2 regions of the Peribacillus sp. NPDC101481 genome follow, and region 1 is predicted to be linked to the other one. Evidence: a T-box and tRNA genes for the amino acid it is inferred to sense, from the RefSeq annotation. Region 1 holds a T-box; the other holds one or more tRNA genes.
The links. The T-box of region 1 lies ahead of glyQ (glycine--tRNA ligase subunit alpha). A T-box ahead of a tRNA ligase gene usually reads a tRNA of that ligase, here a tRNA-Gly.
Positions count from the first base shown of each region.

Region 2: it encodes a tRNA-Gly, which carries the amino acid that the T-box ahead of glyQ (glycine--tRNA ligase subunit alpha) is inferred to sense. The anticodon was not compared.

Region 1 covers NZ_JBIWNJ010000001.1:1,061,986-1,068,950, forward strand. Annotated here, with positions in the region: gene ACIROD_RS05105 (pyruvate, water dikinase regulatory protein) at 1-330, opposite strand, end outside; gene ccpN (transcriptional regulator CcpN) at 359-997, opposite strand; gene glyS (glycine--tRNA ligase subunit beta) at 1,158-3,227, opposite strand; gene glyQ (glycine--tRNA ligase subunit alpha) at 3,214-4,110, opposite strand; T-box leader at 4,208-4,384, opposite strand; gene recO (DNA repair protein RecO) at 4,443-5,195, opposite strand; gene ACIROD_RS05130 (YqzL family protein) at 5,229-5,372, opposite strand; gene era (GTPase Era) at 5,472-6,401, opposite strand; gene ACIROD_RS05140 (cytidine deaminase) at 6,394-6,792, opposite strand; gene ACIROD_RS05145 (diacylglycerol kinase family protein) at 6,832-6,965, opposite strand, start outside.
Region 2 covers NZ_JBIWNJ010000001.1:1,915,549-1,922,513, forward strand. Annotated here, with positions in the region: gene nfsA (oxygen-insensitive NADPH nitroreductase) at 1-547, opposite strand, end outside; gene trmL (tRNA (uridine(34)/cytosine(34)/5-carboxymethylaminomethyluridine(34)-2'-O)-methyltransferase TrmL) at 627-1,115, opposite strand; gene ACIROD_RS09270 (amidase domain-containing protein) at 1,183-2,040, opposite strand; gene queG (tRNA epoxyqueuosine(34) reductase QueG) at 2,241-3,380, opposite strand; gene ACIROD_RS09280 (B3/B4 domain-containing protein) at 3,487-4,155, shown strand; tRNA gene ACIROD_RS09285 (tRNA-Gly) at 5,010-5,083, opposite strand; gene ACIROD_RS09290 (YbjN domain-containing protein) at 5,274-5,687, opposite strand; gene ACIROD_RS09295 (FUSC family protein) at 5,847-6,965, opposite strand, start outside.

The sequences.
Region 1 (6,965 bases):
AAGACCAGGTTCATTAAGCGGCCCTTTTGGCGCCCTTTCCTCAAGGATGTCCATGAGCGGCCCTAAAATGTCATAAGCAGACAGGTTTTCTTTCTCGACCTGTGCTTTCATATACGCTCTAATAGCTGGCTTCACAAGAGTATAAGCAATGATTGCCCCATCCAACTTAGCCAGTGATATCACTTCATCCACGTTTTGTTCATCTTCAATATACGGAATTCTCTTTATGGAAAATGCAGATCCCGAGAACTGGCTTGCAGCGGCTTTTGTAACCAATTCCGCTGTTTCCCCTACCGAATCCGATACAACATATATAATAGAACCGTTCATATTCTCCGTCATTCCTTTTGCAAGCCCCCTAATAGCCTTCATCAGCCAAAGCTACGAATGCTTTCGTAATATTGGTTTTTGTAATTCTTCCAATTACTTCATAGCCTTTTTCTGTGTCTTTGACGACCGGTAATGAGTCGATTTGTTTATCAATCAATTTCTTGGCCACATCAATCAAAAGGTCTTCTTTTGAACACATTGTAATATTGGGCATCCTAGTCATGATGATATTGACTGGAATGGAGTTAAGCTCTTGTTTCCCAATACTCGCACGCAACAAGTCTTTCCTTGATAAGACACCAACAAGCAATGCATGCTTATCGACCACGAACATTGTTCCGACATCTTCCAAAAACATCATGACGATTGCATCATATACGGAAATGCCCTCGTCAACAACAACGGGTATCGATTGGTAGTCTCGTACATAAAGATGGTTAAGGCTATCGGTCAAAAGCTGTGTACCTGACCTGCCTGTATAAAAATACCCCACTCGCGGCCTGGCATCAAGAAAACCTGCCATCGTTAAAATGGCTAAATCTGGACGAAGTGTCGCCCTGGTAAGGTTCAATCTATCCGCAATATGTTCTCCAGTAATCGGTCCGTTTTCTTTTACAATTTGTAAAATTTGCTCCTGACGCTTATTCAATTGGATTATAATCACCACCCCACTGCTTTCGCAGAGTAAAGTAACAAAAGTTATTCATTTAATAATTATATACTAAATTATTTAATAAGGGCATTTTTGTCCTATTTATTGACCATTATCTTTTTAAGAAATCGGAAACCCTATTTAAAGTGTTTCCGATTTCCATACATCCCTTCGATCATGTAAGGATGATTTTATTCATGGCAGCAAAACCAGCAACCAAATCACTGATTTCCTTCATTAAGGATAAACGGTTATTACGGATTGCTTCATCATCTGCCATGACCATTGTATTCTCGAAATACGACTCTATTTCCGATTGAAGCGAAACAAGCTGTTCAAACCGCTCATTCTCATCTCTAGATTCCATATAACGGATTGCCACTTTTTTATATTTTACATATAACGCATTTTCTTGATCATTTTCAAAGGCAGAAGGATCAACTGTCACCTTATTGTCACATTTAACGGCAATGTTCATGACCCGACTTAATGCTTCCAGGCTTTCTTTAAACCCTGCTTCGTCCTTTTTAGCATCCAAGACATGTGCACGTTCCACGATAGAGTGGATATAACCGATCTCATTGAACAGAACTGCATCAATCAAATCGTAACGGATTTGCTGTTCTTGAAGCAGGTGTTTGACACGCGCTTTAAAGAATGTGAACATATCCGCTTTAACTTCTTCAAGATCACGATTTAAGATGCCTTTTGATTCCAGTCCTTTAAGGCCTAAAACAATAAGCTCCTCTAGTGAAATATTCCATTTCTTCTCCGCTAGGATTTGGACGACACCGCTCGCCTGCCTTCTTAATGCGTAAGGATCCTGGGAACCGGTCGGAATGACGCCAATAGCGAAGAATGAAGACAAAGTATCAATTTTTTCAGCTAAACTCACAACCGCACCAATGACTGAAGGCGGTACATTGTCATCCGCATGTCTTGGCATATAATGTTCATTGATAGCCGCGGCCACTTCTTTGGCTTCACCTTTTAAGAGCGCATATTTTTCACCCATATACCCTTGCAATTCAGGGAATTCATAAACCATTTGACTCACCAAATCGAACTTGGCAATTGCCGCTGTCCGAAGCGCCATTTCTTTTTCCGCCTTTAAATTCAAAGCATCCGCAAGGTCACCCGTCAGGGCAGTTACCCGGGCAGTTTTCTCAGCTAATGTACCGATTTCTTCATGATAAACGATGCTGTCAAGCTTTTTCAAAGCATCCGAAATCTCTTTTTTCTGATCCTCTTTATAGAAGAATGCTGCATCAGATAAGCGGGCACGCAATACTTTTTCATTACCTTTAGAAACCTTATCCAAATGGCGGTCATCGCCGTTACGCACGGTTACAAAGTGAGCAAGCAGTTTCCCGTCCTGATCTTTAACAGGGAAATAACGTTGATGTTCCTTCATCGATGTGATAAGCACCTCAGCTGGGAGCTCAAGGAATTCTTCTTCAAAATTTCCAAATAACACCGTTGGATACTCCACCAAATTATTGACTTCTTCCAGCAAATCTTCATCGACTGGGATGATCCAGCCTTTCTCCTGCGCAAGCTCTTTAATCTGATCCAATATAACTTGCCGGCGTTTATCTGGATTCGCCATAACAAATTGTTCTTTTAGCGTATCTTCGTACAGTTCCGGCAGTTCGATGCTAGCGCTATCGCCCAAGAAACGGTGTCCTTTTGTTTCACGGCCCGTTTCCACATCAGCAATGCTGAATGGCACAATGTCATTGCCGAATAAGGCAATCAGCCATTTAATCGGACGGACGAAGCGGAGCTCCTGATTGGCCCAACGCATATTTTTCGGAAACGTCATGCCGCTGATGATTTCAGCAAGCTCAGATAAAAGCTGAACGGTCTGCTGTCCTTTTATGAATTTATTCACATGGACATATTCCACACCCTTGAGTTCTTTAAAATAAATGTCCTCTGAAGTCATTCCTTGACCCCTGACGAATCCCAATGCCGCTTTAGACCAGTTGCCTTCGCTGTCCAAAGCGATTTTCTTAGCCGGGCCTTTTGCTTCTTCTTCGATATCCTTTTGGGACTCTTCCACGTCTTTCACCAGTACGGCCAAACGTCTTGGTGTGGAAAAAGCTTCAACCGTTCCGAATTCAATCGCTTTTTCCTTTAGCCATTGCTGCACCTTATCTGACAACTGTTTCATTGATGCTGTCACAAAACGGGCAGGCAGCTCTTCCAATCCAATCTCCAATAACAAATCACACTTGCTCATTTGTATTCTCCCCTTTCACTTTCAGAATCGGGAAGCCTAATTTTTCCCGCTCTTCATAGAAGGTCTTGGCAACCTTGCGCGCTAGGTTACGGCACCGGGCAATATAACCCGTTCTTTCCGTCACCGAGATGGCACCTTTGGCATCCAAAAGGTTAAATGTATGTGAACATTTCAAAACATAATCATATGCGGGATGTACAAGACCTTCTTCCATTTGGCGATGCGCTTCCTTTTCATACATCGTGAAAAGCTGAAACAGCATATCAAGGTCGGAGGTTTCGAACGTATATTTCGAATGTTCGTATTCCGGCTGTCCAAATATATCCCGAACTGTGAATCCATCTGTCCATTCCAGGTCAAATACGTTTTCCTTATCTTGAATGTATGAAGCGAGACGTTCGATCCCGTATGTAATTTCCACGGAAACCGGCTTGCACTCAAGACCGCCCACTTGTTGGAAATATGTAAATTGCGTTATTTCCATTCCATCAAGCCACACTTCCCAACCGAGACCGGCACACCCTAGTGATGGGTTTTCCCAGTTGTCCTCCACAAAGCGAATATCATGCTCAAGCGGATTTATCCCTAAAGCGCGTAAAGAATCCAAATATAATTCTTGGATATTGTCAGGCGACGGCTTCATGATCACTTGGAACTGATGGTGCTGATACAGTCGGTTAGGGTTCTCACCATAACGACCGTCAGCAGGACGGCGTGATGGCTCCACGTAAGCAACGCTCCAAGGCTCCGGTCCTATGGCTCTCAGGAACGTGTATGGGCTCATCGTTCCTGCCCCTTTCTCGACATCATAAGCATTCATCAATATGCAGCCTTGTTCAGACCAATGCTTTTGTAACGTTAAAATCATATTTTGAATATTCATCGTACACCTCCAGGTTATTTAAAACGGCTCTTTTTAAAATCAGGTCGGAACCCATCACATTTGGGCAAACAAAAAACTCCCGTCCCTATGCGAAATGCATAGGGACGAGAGTATACCCGCGGTTCCACCCTAATTGCCGTTTATAAAACGGCCTCTTTTCAAAGCAACATGCTCCGGAAACGCCCTTCCCTGTAAATCCATATCCCGGCTTCCACCGTCCCGGGTTCGCTTTTTATGGAGAATGACAGATACTCTTTTCCATCAACGCAATCTTCTTATTTTGATGTTTAGAATTTTATACAAACTAACAAGGAATGTCAATAGGTCAGATCCTAAAACATATCTTTCATCGTATCAATCTGATTCAGGAACTTTTTTGATTTCAAGTTCAGACCAGAATATTCCTCATAATAAGCATCGATGATCTTTCGCAGTTCTTTTTTCGTTTCAGGCTTGACGGAAATGTTTCCGAGCCTTGATAAATCGAAATAATAAAAGATTCGCAGCAATTTGACGGCTGCAGCTGAAATTTTATAATGATAAGGGTCTTTCCCCAGGCAGCGGTGACAGATAAAGCCCGCTTCCCGAAGCGAGAAGGAGAATTCCCCTTCCGTTTCACCACATACAGCACATTGATTCAGCACTGGGTTAATCCCATTGACGGGCAGCATCTTCATTTCAAAAATGAATTTCAATACCTCTGCGTCATATTCTTCGTTTATGTAATGCAAGGTTTGCGAAAGCAACTCATACAAATATGGATTCGGTTTCTTATCCTCGACACTTTTATCAAGCAATTCAACAATATAAGAAGCATAAGCAGTGGCAAAAAGATCCTCCCTTATGAAACGGAGTGAATCGACCATTTCGCCTTGCTGAAGACTTCCGAGTCCGGTTGATGTAGTTACAAGAAAATACCCGGAGCAAAAAAGCTGTGTGACGGCAGAAAGCCTGCTGTTAGGTTTACTGGCTCCTCTAGCCATAACGCCGATTTTTCCTAGCTCACGGGTATATATAGTAATGATTTTGTTATTTTCTCCATATGCAGTTCGCCTTATGACAATGCCCTCACATTTTTGGAGCATACCAAGACACCACCCATGCTCGCCAAGGCTAACCTATGAAACGGGAAAATCAATTTCTGCTAGCTCATCGTTCAATACCAAGTGTCTTTCCTGTCTTTCGACTTCTATCTCCTTAAACAGCAAATAGGTGTCCACATTACCTGTTTCAGAGAATAATTCCCAGGTAAAATCCAACATATAAAGCCCACCTTTCATTTTTAACTAGCAATATGAATATCCGACCATATGATTAGCTTGACCGTTTTCCGAACTTTCATGACGCGTAAATTTTGTTAATTAATACTCGCTCTCATTGAAGCCATAATCACGAAGCTGGCTTGCTTTGTTACGCCAATCTTTCTGCACCTTCACCCACAGTTCCAGGAAAACCTTTGAGCCCAATAAGTTTTCGATATCCACTCTGGCACGGCTACCGACTTCTTTAAGCATTTTCCCTTGCTTTCCGATGACAATGCCTTTTTGTGAATCACGTTCGACAACGATCGTCGCCATGACATTAATGGTGTCGCTGTTATCCATTTTTTTAATCGAATCGATGACAACAGCCACCGAATGCGGAATTTCTTCCCGTGTAAGGTGCAGAACCTTCTCGCGGACCAATTCGGAAATGATAAAACGTTCCGGGTGGTCGGTCACTTGGTCAGCAGGATAAAACTGGGGACCTTCAGGCAGATGTTCCTTGATTTGCTCAAGCAGTGTATCAACGTTATTTCCTTCAAGCGCAGAAATCGGAACGACTGCCGCAAAAGGGTAAAGCTGTTGGTATTTTTCAATGATCGGAAGTAAATCATCCGGATGCATCGCATCGATTTTGTTTACAACCAGGAAAACAGGCGTTTTTACGGATTGAAGTTTTTCAATGATAAACTCGTCACCGCGTCCGTATCCTTCAGTCGCATTGATCATGAAGAGAATCAAATCGACTTCCTTCAATGTATTCGTGGCCACTTTCATCATGAAATCACCAAGCTTATGCTTTGGTTTATGAATGCCGGGTGTATCGATGAAAATCATTTGTGAATCGTTTTGCGTAAGTACACCTTGGACCTTATTTCTTGTAGTTTGCGGTTTATCGCTCATAATGGCGATCTTTTGGCCGATGACCCGATTCAGAAATGTACTCTTCCCAACATTAGGTCGTCCAATAATCGAAATGAAACCTGATTTGTAATCTTTTACTTGTGTATCATTAAATAATTTATCCATTCAAATCCTCCGGTGAAAAAGCTCCTGGAAGCAATTCCTGTACTGTTAATTCTTTTATATCCCCATTTAAGTTGGTCAAAACAACCGGCATATCCTTTTCGCACAGTTCTGAAATAACCTGCCTGCATGCCCCGCATGGAGCAACGGGACCGTCGGTATCTGCCACGACTGCAAGTTTAACGAACTTTTTATCGTCATGGGCATAAGCACTGAATAAAGCTGTCCTTTCGGCGCAATTACACATGCTGTATGCTGCATTTTCTATATTACAACCATGATAGACCTTTCCATCAGCGGTTAAAAGGGCTGCCCCCACCTTAAATTTGGAGTAAGGCACATAAGCTTTATCCCTTGCTTTTTTAGCTTCCTCAATCAATTCCTTTGTATTCAATTCACATCTTCCTTTCAAATTGAGTACCATTTCGGCAACCTACAGGCCAAACTTGGGCAAAAATATAATCAATCCAACTATTATAGAAAATATAGCATATATGAATACAGCTCCGGCTGCAATATCTTTTGCCTGCTTGGCAAGCGGATGGATTTGATCCGTTACCAGGTCCA
Region 2 (6,965 bases), 850 kb from region 1:
GATAAATATTGGACAGCGGCAAACGCGGCTTTTTATCCGAACGGTTTTTCGGATATCCGACCACTAGAGCGAATAATGGTATAACGCGATGCGGTATATTCAATATTGCTGACACTTCTGGGAGATTATTGCGGATCCCGCCTATATAGCAAATGCCAAGATCCATCGATTCTGCTGCCAATGCCGCATTTTGAGCCGCAAGAGCAGCATCAATACAGGCAACCATGAATTTCTCCGTACTTTCAATTGATTCGGACAGGTCAGTGCTTTCCATTTCGGAAACCATATCATGACGATATAAATCGGCGCAAAAGACGAATAGATGTCCATTCTTCTCTACATATGATTGTGGTCCGGCAAGTTCAGCAAGCTTGGCTTTCTTTTCCGGATCGGTTACCCCTATGATTGAATACGCTTGAATATAACTTGAAGTCGATGCCGCTTGGGCACATTCCACAATCGTATTGATTTGCTCCTCAGACAATAACTTGTCCTCAAAAGAACGTATGGAACGGTGATCTAAAATCTTCTCAATAATGTTATTCAATGCTCCCACCCCTAAAGAATATGTAAAGTATCCATCATCGGGGCTGAAATAATGCCCCCGATGACAGTAATGATGAAACTCAACCTTTTGTTTTCAAATCCAATTCACGGTAATTTTGCTGTCTAAGTGCTTCATAAACCAAGATGGCAGCCGTGTTCGACAGATTAAGTGAACGTACTTTATCCGTCATTGGAATCCGCAGGCACCGATCCATATTTTCTTGGATCAGATCCTTCGGGAGCCCCGTCGTTTCACGGCCAAAAATGAAGAATATCTCACTGTCTTGATCACTGTAATCGAAGCTGGAATGCGGCTGCTCCCCGAATTTCGTCAAGTAATAAAATTCACCGCCGGCATTTTTTTCAAAAAACTCTTCTAACGAATCATAATAATGGATCTTTACATTCTCCCAGTAATCGAGCCCGGCCCGTTTGAGCTGTTTGTCATCCGTCGAGAAACCGAGCGGGCGAATGAGATGTAAAGACGTATCCGTCCCTGCACATGTTCTTGCGATATTTCCTGTATTTGCTGGAATCTGTGGTTGATATAAAACTACATGTATTGACACTTCATTTTCACCTCTAGTTTGAACTTCACCTTAATTATAGCATTAAACAAAAAAGACTAAAAACCAATCACCCTCCATCCAAAATCACAAAAAATTTATAAACGATGTTCGGTGTGTATCTCGTTGAATCCTCATATGTCCAATACCGGTGACGGCTGTTCATCGTATGTGCATTCACTAGCGGCATCCCGTCCTGATCCTTCGCCGTTACGATCAAGTTATGATCAAACCGTCCGTCCCCTTCGAAATCTATACAAAGGATATCTCCCAAATTCAATTCCTTGGCCGACTCGACCTGCTTTGTCCTGATGGCATTCCCGGCTTTAAGCAGATGATATAAAGAATGGGCCGTCGTCCATGTATAACTCCAGCTTTTCCCTCTTATCCACCAGCCCTTACTTTTATTTGGGGCCCCCCACATCGGTATTCCTCCTGCATGTAAACATTGTGAAATGAAATTCGTACAATCATCAGTGAATTTATGATAAGCGGGATTGAATTCGTTCCACCAACGCTCGGCATATTGGACAGCCTTCATCCGATCATATTTATATGCGAGACGCTCTGCGCCTGGATCACATTTTGGCGGTGCCCCTTCGGTTTCAAAGCTCGGAATCAGCTCACTTTCATCCACTATATAACCATTTCGAAACCGGGCCTCCCTTTCCTCCATTTCTTCTTCTATATAAAATGAATCCTCCTGTTTCAATAAATATTGCAGGTGCACGTGATATGTCAGAACTGTATCATTGTCTTCCTTTCTCTTTGAATGTACCTTGCCTGCCGCATTCACCCGAACAATTTCCGCAGCACGGTTTCTCATCATTTCCTTCTTCAAATGTAACTTCCTTTCACCCCGTTCCAGATCATCGGAAGTATAAAACTCCACTCTTTCTTGTAAAAGGCGTTGCAATTGTTCCCTCAAGTTCATGCCCTCCTTCTTACCATCTATGCTAATGTGTATGTATGAGGGCATGGACAAAAACACAATTTCATAAAATGTGGGAGTTTCAACTTTATATATATATAATGATACTTTTAAAAAGGTTTCCTTGAAGGTAACGGAATATTCTAAGCCAAAAAAGCCGCCCCGTTAATATTTACCGGGCGGCTGCATTTTAGATATCATTTAGTTTCCAAGGTAAACTGCAGTCCTTTCTCAATTTCCGCCAATACCTCTTCATCCGTTTCCTTCATTCTTGCATCTTCCAATGCGGAAACAGCCTGCTCCCGGCCAATTTTCCCAACTGCCCAGGCCGCCGTCCCCCTGATGACAGGCCGCGGATCATCCTTCATGACCTGTATCAATTGAGGCAATGCCGTTTCATCTTTGAAATGGGCCAATGCTAAAATGGCATTTCGTTGGATTGGTTTTTTACCGCGCCAAGAGCCAGATACATGGCCGTATGTCTCTTTGAAGTCCCTATTCGAAATCGTAAGCAGCGGTTTTAACAGAGGTTTCGCCAGCTCCGGGTCGGGTTCCATCTCTTCATGAAAATGAAAATCCATTCCTTTGTTTTTCGGACAAACGGTCTGGCATGTATCACATCCATACAAACGATTGCCTATTTTCGTCCTGAACTCATCCGGAAGGAAACCTTTTGTCTGCGTCAAGAACGCAATGCAACGCTTGGAATTTAGCTGCCCGCCCTGAACGAGCGCTCCAGTCGGGCAAACATCGACACATTTATTGCATGTCCCGCATTGATCTTCCATCGGTTGATCCGGTTCAAATGGCAGGTTGGTTATCATGTCTCCCAAGTATACATAAGACCCGAATTCCGGTGTGATGATCATACTGTTTTTTGCACTCCAGCCAATACCTGCACGCTCAGCCACTGCCCTATCAGATAACTCGCCCGTATCAACCATGGACTTCATCATTGCTCCTGGCACCTTATCACTGATGAAATCCTCAAGTAACTGCAATTTATTACGAAGAACGGTATGATAATCCGTTCCCCAAGACGCCCGGCAAAAAATCCCCCGGCGCTCACTTTTTGTACTTTGCGGAGCATCCTTCAATTTAGAAGGATAAGCAAGCGCAATCGAAATGATGGATTGCGGTTTATCGAATATCAATTCAGGCCTTACCCTTTTATCTATATCGGCTTCTTCAAACCCTGACTGATAATCCAGCTCCTGTTGACGTATCAACCGACCTTTCAATTCGGTAAAGGCCGTGGCCGATGTAAAGCCGATTTTATCGATGCCGATTTCCTTACTATATATAATCACTTCTTGCTTGAATGTGTTCATATCCATATTAATCACCTACGTTCATTCAGTATTCCCATTGAAAGCTTGAATCTTTTTCAAACCATTGCTATCTATGATAAACTAATTGCAATCATTTTTGGAGGTGAAACCGTTGGAAATTACCGTATCAGCTAATCTTAGCAGTAAAATCCCTCAATTCAAAGTTGGGATCATTACATATGAAAACATCGAAGTAGGTCCCTCCCCGCAAATGGTGAAAGGAAGACTTCAATTATTTCAGGAAGCTCTTTTCTTCGATCTTGAAGAAAAGGAATTGGCCGACTTTTCCGGCATTAAAGTGTGGCGGGAGATTTTCAAGGCTACTGGAACAAATCCGTCACGGTACCGCCCCTCCGTGGAAGCCCTTTACCGTCGAGTAAAAAAACAGAATTACTTGACACCCATTCATTCAGCCATCGATTTAAATAACTTCTTCTCGCTGTTATATGAAGTTCCGATTGGCATTTATGATGCGGAAAAATTATCAGGGGACATCTCGATTAAGATCGGCGAGGAGTCAGATGGTTATGAAGGTTTGAACGGCCGCTTGAATTCCATGGAGAATATGATTACATCTGCCGATCATGTGGGCGCATTCGGAAGTCCTTACGTTGATTCAGAACGCACGAAAGTCACCGAAGAAACGAAAAAAGCTATCCAAATCATTTATTTACAACCCAATACTCCAATCACGGAAGCAGATCAGCTGACGAAATCCCTGATGGACATGTTCCTTGAAATCCATGGTGGTGAAGGGACTTACTCGATTGTAGAAGGATAATTAAAATTCGAACGAAATTAAACCCTTTCCACAATCGGAAGGGGTTTTTATGATTTTTCCAATTAATAAAACCAGTCCTCTAGTATCCTTTTATTCAACCGATCGATCCATACCCTGAAAAAAGCGATAAAATGATTCCTGGATTTTAAGAGCATAAAGGATCACCTAGCTTAAATTTGGTTCGGGATGAGTCTAGCCTACGGACTTTTCTTAAATTACATTCCAGTGATTCCAGAAACCCGCTCCCTTTCCGCCGACTGTCTGCCAAGCCTCATCAAAGCAAGCGCCTGTGGGGTCTCGACTAGCCAGTTATTCGGCAGGAGTGTCGCAAATTTCTTCGAACCAGTGAGGGTTTCATAAAACAATAAAAAAACAAAGAGCGAGATTGCCTACAATTTTATCCAAAAAAATGTTTTTGCTGTTTTCAGCCGGAGCACTTTTGTTTCAACCTACACCTCACTATTCGGACTCCCAATCCCTTTTTGTCGCCAAACTGCAACCATAACAATGGTTATTACATATCCGCACACCTTGCTCTTCCCCATTAACAGTGTCTAAACAGACCTAAACTACATAACTTGCAAGTTTGGACAAAAAAAAGCACACACTTAGTCAAACTGATTCTACTTACGTAGTTAATCACATTGACTAAGTTAGTGCTGAATCGAAATCCCCACTCTCCAGGATGGAGGATAATATAAAAATAAAAAATCGGTTTTCGGGCATAACATACTTACTGCAGGCAATTTGAACAATAAAAAAAATCCCACTGTAAACAGTAGAATTCTTGTAATAATATTTAAACGCAAAGCTTCGTTCTCCAGGTAACGAAACCCTACGTTATGAGTATGTATTGGAGCGGGTGAAGGGAATCGAACCCTCATCATCAGCTTGGAAGGCTGAGGTTTTACCACTAAACTACACCCGCATATTCTTGTAGAAGTTTGTCGAATTACCAATCAACAAAATTAATTATATAGTTTAATGTGAAAAAATGCAATAGTTCTTTTAAAAAAAATTAATAATTAACGTATTGTAACGTTAATATATTCATTCACTCTAGTAAAAATGTTAAAAAGTCCTCTGAATCAGAGAACTTTTTCATCCTATATGATGATCTAAGACCAAATGACTTCCATTAACCGCGGATAAACCTGCTGTGCCGTTTCAAGCAGCATGATTAACTTCCTGAACGCCAGATCCGGTACGATGTCCCCCTCAATGGAGTATGAATACCGAATGGAAATGGTCCCATTTTCCTCATACAGCTTAGAATACCTAAAATTAGCATTATATTCATTCAACAGTGTATGTACATCCTGTTTCTTTTCAGGATTCTTCAACTCGGCGACATTAAAGCAAAATAAGTCCGCCACATTTTCATCTTGATTGAAAGCAAATACTAAAAGGACCTTCCAGCCGTCCTTTAACTTTTGCTCAGCCCTAAAAAAGGTGGTGCCATCTTCATTCAACTCATTCATATAGATTTTCTCACTAGTTAAAAAATCACGAAATTTAGCAACGTTTGACATGGTTCATCACCTTTCTCTTTGTAATTACATTTTATAATGAAAACTGGCATTTTTACAGACTTTTCTATAAACCTTCCAATTTCATCCTATTAATAGGGGCGAAGAATCACTCATTTAAAGAAAGGGATTCAAATATGATCTCCCGGATCAATAGATTGATTAGCCAGTTGCTTCTCCGGAAAACTGAAGCGCATCTTGTAGGTCCAAAATTTCCTGACGGATTTTTGAATATCCTTCTATTTCTGGCACTTCTTTATTCGTATGTGATCGACTTTTATCGGCCGCTATCGCCATGTTTTCGAAAACATACAGCAACTGAGCAAGCTCCCGCTCTGAAAGGATTGGCCGTTCAGAGGATTTTAAGCTGGCATTTAGATAATATCCCAACTGTTCTATCGAAAATATAACGGGCCAAAGAGATTCCAATCTAGCCTTGTTTTTGAATATCTCACCAAGGGATGCATTGTAGACGGTTAATAGATTCACCATATTTGTTTGCATTTTGTTCCTTTCACTGCTTTCATCAATTGCAAGGTCATTATCTTTTTCAGAGAACGCCATCAATAATAGCTGCCCCTGGCTACGAATCGTTTTGGCTATTAAATGATTGAGAAGACTGGATGCCGAACGACTTCCGAGTAACAGCGTCCCAATAAGCCCTATCAAGCTACCAACGACAATATCGGTTATCCTTACAGTCGCAAAAAAACCGAAATCATAGCTTTGAGATGAATATTCCACCATGATCAATGCTGAAGGGGTAAAAAACATCGCCGCCAATCCATAATTCCGAACGATGAAAAGCTCTGTAATGAATGTCAAAGATAAAATGATCAGAACGATGATGAACTCGTTATGAACGGCTGCTAGAATTAAACTTGCTATCAGGAGCCCGATGACCGTCCCGAAAGTCCTTTGGACCGCCCGATGGAATGTGGAGATGATGGTCGGACCCGACATAACGGCAGCACAGGATAAGGGAATCCAGTACGAACGGTTAAAATCGGCGGAATAGGCGATGATCGCCGCAATGGTAAGGATTGTTCCATATCGAATGGAAGAGAGGAAAACAATGGAATTCTTATCGAACGCCCCAAGAAAAATGGTCTTTAAAGAAGGCTTGGAGATGGTTGCTGCTTGATCGATTTTTTGTACAGGTTCATTCATGATGGCATCTGCATTGTATATCATCATGAATAACGCTTCCACCTCATCAGTCATTTGGTCAGGTTGAAGGATCTTTTTTTTATTCTTTTTTCCAGATGCAATGGAACCGGC